DNA from 2 places in the Metasolibacillus sp. FSL H7-0170 genome. Region 1 is predicted to be linked to the other one. Evidence: a T-box and tRNA genes for the amino acid it is inferred to sense, from the RefSeq annotation. Region 1 holds a T-box; the other holds one or more tRNA genes.

Region 1 (3,380 bases):
GCGTAATGCATCTGCACCATAAATGTTCATTAGGTCTATCGGGTCTAGTGCATTGCCTTTGCTTTTCGACATTTTTTGTCCATGCTCATCTAATACATGCCCTAATGAAAGAACATTTTTATATGGTGCTTGCCCTTTGTACAGTGCAGATACAGCAAGTAAGCTATAGAAAAAGCCGCGTGTTTGGTCGATGCCCTCTATTACGACATCCGCAGGGAATTGCTGCTGGAACTCCTCTTGCTCAAAAGGATAATGATGTTGCGCAAAAGGCATCGAGCCACTATCGAACCATACATCAATAACCTCTGGTGTACGTTGCATTGTTTCATGGCATTTTGGACAATGACAAAGAACATTGTCGATATACGGCTTATGCAAATCTTCAGGCAACGGCTGTTGTGCTAGTTTTTCTAATGCTGCAACACTTTCAGGCGCTTCCTCATGCCCGCATGCTGTACAAATCCAAACGTTTAAAGGTGTGCCCCAATAACGATTGCGGCTAATATTCCAGTCCACTACATTTTCGAGAAATTTACCGAAGCGACCCTCTTTAATATGGTCAGGATACCAAGTCACTGTTGCATTGTTAGCAAGCAATTGCTCTTTTAGTGCAGACATTTGAATGAACCAGCTATCTGTTGCGTAATAGAGCAACGGCGAATCACAGCGCCAGCAATGCGGATAGCTATGGTCGTATTTTTCTTTATGGAATAATAACTCCTTAGCAGCTAACAGCTTGATTATGTCGACATCACAATCTTTGACAAAGCGACCTGCTAAATCTGTTATTTCGTTTGTATAGCAGCCTTGTAAGTCCACTATATTGATAAAGGATAAGTCATTTAGCTTCACTGTTTGGTAATCATCCTCACCATGCGCTGGAGCGATATGCACAACACCTGTACCGCTCGTTTCTGTTACATAATCAGCCATTACAACAATATGCTCATGCTCAACGGAAACATAGTCAAAGGGTGGTTTGTAGGCTACACCTTCGAATTCAGTCCCTTTATGTTCGCTTACAATCGTTGCATTTTCGCCTAGTACAGTGAGTGCAAGTGATTTTGCTACGATGAAAATATCTCCATCAAGCCGTGCCTTCACATATGTTAAAGAAGGATTCATTGCAAGCGCAACATTGGCTGGCAATGTCCAAGGAGTTGTCGTCCAACCTAAAAAAATTTCATTTGAATCAACACATTGAAATTTAACGGTTGCAGATAAATCTTTCACATCTTTATAGCCTTGTGCAACCTCATGGGAGCTCAAGGATGTTTGACAGCTAGGGCAGTATGGCGATACACGATGTCCTTTATAAAGTAAATTATCTTTATGAACTTTGCTCAGTATATGCCAAACGCTTTCGATATAGCGATTATCTAATGTCACATAAGGTTCATTCATATCAACCCAATAACCTAATTGCTCTGTAAAGGAGCGCCAAATTTTCTCATACGTAAAGACACTCTCTCTACATTTTTGTACAAACGGTTCGATACCATATGCTTCGATTTCTTGCTTGCCTGAAATAGCGAGCTGCTTTTCTACACCCAATTCTACAGGGAGACCATGTGTGTCCCAACCTGCTTTACGCTCGACTAAAAAACCTTGCATTGTTTTATAGCGCGCGACTACATCTTTTACTGTGCGACCTAGTGCATGCCCTACATGTGGTAGTCCATTGGCTGTAGGGGGTCCTTCGTAAAATACGAAGGAATCGCGATTTTTGCGGTTTTCGATAGACTTTTCAAAAACATGTTCAGCTTGCCAATGGAGGCGAATTCTTTCTTCTCTTTGCTGCAATGTTCCTTTTCCCATTTCAATTCCTCCTATACCTATTTTTGTATAAAAGGCATACAAAAAACTCGTCCCTAAGTAAAGGGACGAGTTAACTCGCGATACCACCTTAATTCTATTGAACAATCCAATAGCACTTAGCAACGTACAATCATACGTGTTCTTTTTAACGGTAGACACCCGGGCTTGCTTACTCATTTCAGCGTGCCTTCTCAGAGAGGATTTTCATGTAACAATTGAACACTGACTTTCATCAAGGCGTCAGCTTTCTGTAGAACAATACGAAACATTACTCTTTCTCGTCAACGAATTTGTATGCTTTTATTACGTGTTACTTTAATGGATTTTTAAAAAAATGTCAAATCACTTTCTTTAAAAGAAATATCTAAAAATACTTGAGATAATGAAGAATGTTAACATTCCAAGGAAAAAAATAATAATGTTTTTTGCCATATTTCGTATTCCCTTCTATAAGTGCTGAAATCAGGTGTAGATAAGCTGCATTGATAATGGCAATAAACGCATATCAACACTGCGAATATAGAAAGTACGATAAAATTATAATGTAATATCATATGTGGTCTTTAATGTAGCATAAAAATCTCCTCTATTTCTACTAATTATTTGTTACTATTTCTGAGTTCCTCCAAATACTATTTTTATAAGTGCCATACAGAGGTTATAAAGTACAGCAAATGGGAAACGCTAGTAATGGAGGTGATGACAATGGAGAAAAAGCACGAAAATAAAAAAGCACAGCGAGAGGAATTCGGGCAAGACTTAAGCCCTGATGATTTAGATACCCGCAATAAAGAGGATATGACAAAGGAGCAAATAAAAAACACAGCAGTACCCAACAATAAATTGCCCAAGCCTAACTAAATACAATTGGGCTTTTCCCCATATCTTCCTTTATTAACTTCTTCATCTCAAGCTCCAACCGCCAGCCCTATGTTTTCAAACTTTCAAAGAAAACAATTTAAAGAGCACCAACAAAAGCGCCCAATAAGCCGGCTAATTGCACGGCTTGTTGGGCGCCAATTCAAGACTTGGAGAGCTCGATAAAGCCTTCTCCAAACACATCTCGTACATCATGAATGGCGATAAATGCATCTTTGTCAGCTTCTTTTACGATGTTTTTCAGCTTAATAATTTCCTGTCTGCTAATAATAATATAGAGCACTTCCTTTTGCTCTTTTGTGTAATAACCGTGCCCAGATAGGACGGTTACACCACGATTCATTTTATAAGTGACTTTATCCGCTATTGCATGGGGATTTTTGGAGATAATCGTTACTGCTTTTTTCGTGTTAGTTCCCTCAATCACAAATTCCATCACCTTTGTCCCGATATAGAGCATCATAATTGTCATCATAAGTGCTTCAGCACCGATAATAAAGTAAGAAGAGAATGCGACAATTAAATCAAAAAATAACAGCCCATAGCTAATATTCCAGCCTAAAAATTTATTCGTTATTCTCGCTAAAATAGTTGTACCAGCCGTTGTCCCACCAACACGAATAATTAAACCAATTCCGACACCTACAAATACGCCACCGAATATCGCGTTGATAATAATTTCA
Region 2 (3,380 bases), 950 kb from region 1:
ATTAATTGAAATATAGACAGCTTGAAGCAATTATAAGGAGAGTGGGGGATCAGCATCCTGATTATCATTATTTTGTTGAGCAATATTCATTAACTGCTGCTGGTATAGCAGGTGAAGATGAGGTTTTTTATTTTTTACAAGAACTTGCCGTACCGCATCGGATATTGCGCAATTTTTGTATAATCGATTCTGCATTGCACATGCATGAAATTGATTTTATCGTTATTTTTTCATCCTTAATTATTTGTTTAGAAGTGAAAAATATGACCGGGCAATTGAATTTTGATATCGAGGCGTCTCAGCTTCTACGCACACGTTCTGATGGTGTGGTTGAACGTTTTCCAAATCCTGTTGAGCAGCTAAGACGTCATACGCGTTTTCTTTCCTCTCTTTTCCCACATGTTCCTATAATTGGCGCAGTCGTCATCGCAAATCGCCGCGCAATTATTGGTAACCGAAGTCCCCACATCCCAATTTTCCATACAGATTATATTTGTAGCTTTATTGAAAAAAGTTTAAAGCAGTACAGTAAGCCACTACTTGATTTAGATGTTTTTTATGAAAAACTTATAGGGCTACGGTCTCCGCCAGTAAAGAGGTTTTCTTTCAAATTAGCTCAATTAAAAAATGGTGTATTTTGTTCAAAATGTGCTTCTAAAATGGATTTTGTACATGGGAGGTTTGTTTGCTCACACTGCCATTTACAAGATAAATATGCGTATTTTCAGGCATTACATGATTTTCGTTTATTAGTAGATACAAAAATAACAAATCAGCAATTTTGCATGCTATGTGACATACCATCAAGATATGCAGCGATACGTTTACTCAAATTTTTTCCAGTTATAAAGCAAGGGCGCCATACTTATTATGAAATTCCTGAACAAATTCTTACTATGAAGTAGTCAAAAAGTCATGATTCACACATTAACCAGTCAAATTCGCACGTAAGACGCAGAAATTCGCACGTTGAATCAATGATTTCGCACGCAAAGTCTGGGAATTCGCACGAAACATCAGAATTTTTACTTGATTCTTTGTTTGCAAATAAAAAGCAGTACACGTCCTATGACATGCACTGCTTTTTAAATGACCCGTACGGGATTCGAACCCGTGTTACCGCCGTGAAAGGGCGGTGTCTTAACCACTTGACCAACGGGCCTTCGTTGCTGGCGGAGAAGGAGGGATTTGAACCCTCGCGCCGGTTACCCGACCTACGCCCTTAGCAGGGGCGCCTCTTCGGCCTCTTGAGTACTTCCCCAAAATTGGCTCCGAAGGCAGGGCTCGAACCTGCGACCAACCGGTTAACAGCCGGTTGCTCTACCACTGAGCTACTTCGGAATACGCTTTTATGGTGGGCCTAAATGGACTCGAACCATCGACCTCACGCTTATCAGGCGTGCGCTCTAACCAGCTGAGCTATAGGCCCTATTTAGAAGCGGGTGATCGGAATCGAACCGACGACATCAGCTTGGAAGGCTGAGGTTTTACCATTAAACTACACCCGCGTAGAAATGGTGGGTCAGGACGGAATCGAACCGCCGACACTTAGAGCTTCAGTCTAATGCTCTACCAACTGAGCTACTGACCCATCTTTTTTTAAAATGGCGGTCCCGACCGGGATCGAACCGGCGATCTCCTGCGTGACAGGCAGGCATGTTAACCGCTACACCACGGGACCTTTTGGTTGCGGGGACAGGATTTGAACCTGTGACCTTCGGGTTATGAGCCCGACGAGCTACCGAGCTGCTCCACCCCGCGATAATCAATATGTTGTTCACCAATTTTAGTTGTTCTTAAAAGATGGCGGAGGAAGAGGGATTCGAACCCCCGCGCGGTTTAACCCGCCTGTCGGTTTTCAAGACCGATCCCTTCAGCCGGACTTGGGTATTCCTCCGTTATACGAACGTTTAAAATGGTGGACCTTACAGGACTCGAACCTGTGACCGGACGGTTATGAGCCGTCTGCTCTAACCAACTGAGCTAAAGGTCCTTAAGATGGCGGCGGAGGGGGTCGAACCCACGACCTTACGGGTATGAACCGTACGCTCTAGCCAACTGAGCTACGCCGCCAGGATCTTTACTTATGGTTGGTGGAGCCTAGCGGGATCGAACCGCTGACCTCCTGCGTGCAAGGCAGGCGCTCTCCCAGCTGAGCTAAGGCCCCATAATTTTTTACTACCCGTTGGTTGTACATGGTCGGGAAGACAGGATTCGAACCTGCGACCCCTTGGTCCCAAACCAAGTGCTCTACCAAGCTGAGCTACTTCCCGAACTTTTTTGGCGCGCCCGACAGGAGTCGAACCCATAACCTTCTGATCCGTAGTCAGACGCTCTATCCAATTGAGCTACGGGCGCTTTTTTAAATGGTGCCGAGGACCGGAATCGAACCGGTACGGTAGTCACCTACCGCAGGATTTTAAGTCCTGTGCGTCTGCCAGTTCCGCCACCCCGGCACATGTTGGAGCGGAAGACGAGGTTCGAACTCGCGACCCCCACCTTGGCAAGGTGGTGTTCTACCACTGAACTACTTCCGCATGTGCTTTTTTTATTCTGACAGGTTTGTTTTTATTGGTGCGGGTGAAGGGAGTCGAACCCCCACGCCTCGCGGCGCTAGATCCTAAGTCTAGTGCGTCTGCCAATTCCGCCACACCCGCAAGAATTTTGGTCTTTAATGGTGAGCCATGAAGGACTCGAACCTTCGACCCTCTGATTAAAAGTCAGATGCTCTACCGACTGAGCTAATGGCTCAAAATGGTGCCGGCGATAGGAGTCGAACCCACGACCTACTGATTACAAGTCAGTTGCTCTACCAACTGAGCTACACCGGCATTTTGAATGGTGGAGGATGACGGGTTCGAACCGCCGACCCCCTGCTTGTAAGGCAGGTGCTCTCCCAGCTGAGCTAATCCTCCATTTGCCTAGCGATGTCCTACTCTCACAGGAGGAAGCCCCCAACTACCATCGGCGCTAAAGAGCTTAACTTCCGTGTTCGGTATGGGAACGGGTGTGACCTCTTTGCCATCATCACTAGACTATTCTCTATTTCAGAACGTTCATCCGTTCTTCAAGACAAGAATTAGTATATAATGTTCTCTCACATTATGCAATACTTTTTTTGAAAAAAATAATATTTTTTTCTAATTGATAAAGTGAAGCTTCAATTAGTCGATTTTCAATTAAATCTGAAGTGGGCGTCTTACTGCCCGTTAATGCGGGATAAAATAAAATACTCTGTTGCCCATTATAGCAAGTGATTTTCTAAAAGAAAATAGCTAATTTCACTCAGTTGAAATTAATTATAATAGTATATTAAGAAACTTGATAGTACATGCTCTTTTCAATACATATAAGAGTTTCTTATTTTCTTTAATAAGGGC

What was found. The T-box of region 1 lies ahead of ileS (isoleucine--tRNA ligase). A T-box ahead of a tRNA ligase gene usually reads a tRNA of that ligase, here a tRNA-Ile.
Region 2: it encodes a tRNA-Ile, which carries the amino acid that the T-box ahead of ileS (isoleucine--tRNA ligase) is inferred to sense. The anticodon was not compared.

The regions. Positions count from the first base shown of each region.
Region 1 covers NZ_CP151964.1:2,819,037-2,822,416, forward strand. The annotation lists gene ileS (isoleucine--tRNA ligase) at 1-1,818, opposite strand, end outside; T-box leader at 1,877-2,112, opposite strand; gene MHH70_RS13265 (hypothetical protein) at 2,524-2,679, shown strand; gene MHH70_RS13270 (YitT family protein) at 2,840-3,380, opposite strand, start outside.
Region 2 covers NZ_CP151964.1:3,766,855-3,770,234, reverse strand. The annotation lists gene MHH70_RS17760 (nuclease-related domain-containing protein) at 6-905, shown strand; tRNA gene MHH70_RS17755 (tRNA-Glu) at 1,091-1,162, opposite strand; tRNA gene MHH70_RS17750 (tRNA-Ser) at 1,171-1,261, opposite strand; tRNA gene MHH70_RS17745 (tRNA-Asn) at 1,267-1,341, opposite strand; tRNA gene MHH70_RS17740 (tRNA-Ile) at 1,353-1,429, opposite strand; tRNA gene MHH70_RS17735 (tRNA-Gly) at 1,438-1,508, opposite strand; tRNA gene MHH70_RS17730 (tRNA-Phe) at 1,516-1,591, opposite strand; tRNA gene MHH70_RS17725 (tRNA-Asp) at 1,606-1,681, opposite strand; tRNA gene MHH70_RS17720 (tRNA-Met) at 1,685-1,761, opposite strand; tRNA gene MHH70_RS17715 (tRNA-Ser) at 1,805-1,897, opposite strand; tRNA gene MHH70_RS17710 (tRNA-Ile) at 1,917-1,993, opposite strand; tRNA gene MHH70_RS17705 (tRNA-Met) at 2,000-2,073, opposite strand; tRNA gene MHH70_RS17700 (tRNA-Ala) at 2,092-2,167, opposite strand; tRNA gene MHH70_RS17695 (tRNA-Pro) at 2,197-2,273, opposite strand; tRNA gene MHH70_RS17690 (tRNA-Arg) at 2,282-2,358, opposite strand; tRNA gene MHH70_RS17685 (tRNA-Leu) at 2,368-2,456, opposite strand; tRNA gene MHH70_RS17680 (tRNA-Gly) at 2,463-2,537, opposite strand; tRNA gene MHH70_RS17675 (tRNA-Leu) at 2,573-2,657, opposite strand; tRNA gene MHH70_RS17670 (tRNA-Lys) at 2,676-2,751, opposite strand; tRNA gene MHH70_RS17665 (tRNA-Thr) at 2,756-2,831, opposite strand; tRNA gene MHH70_RS17660 (tRNA-Val) at 2,840-2,915, opposite strand; rRNA gene rrf (5S ribosomal RNA) at 2,920-3,035, opposite strand; gene MHH70_RS17650 (LysR family transcriptional regulator) at 3,341-3,380, opposite strand, start outside.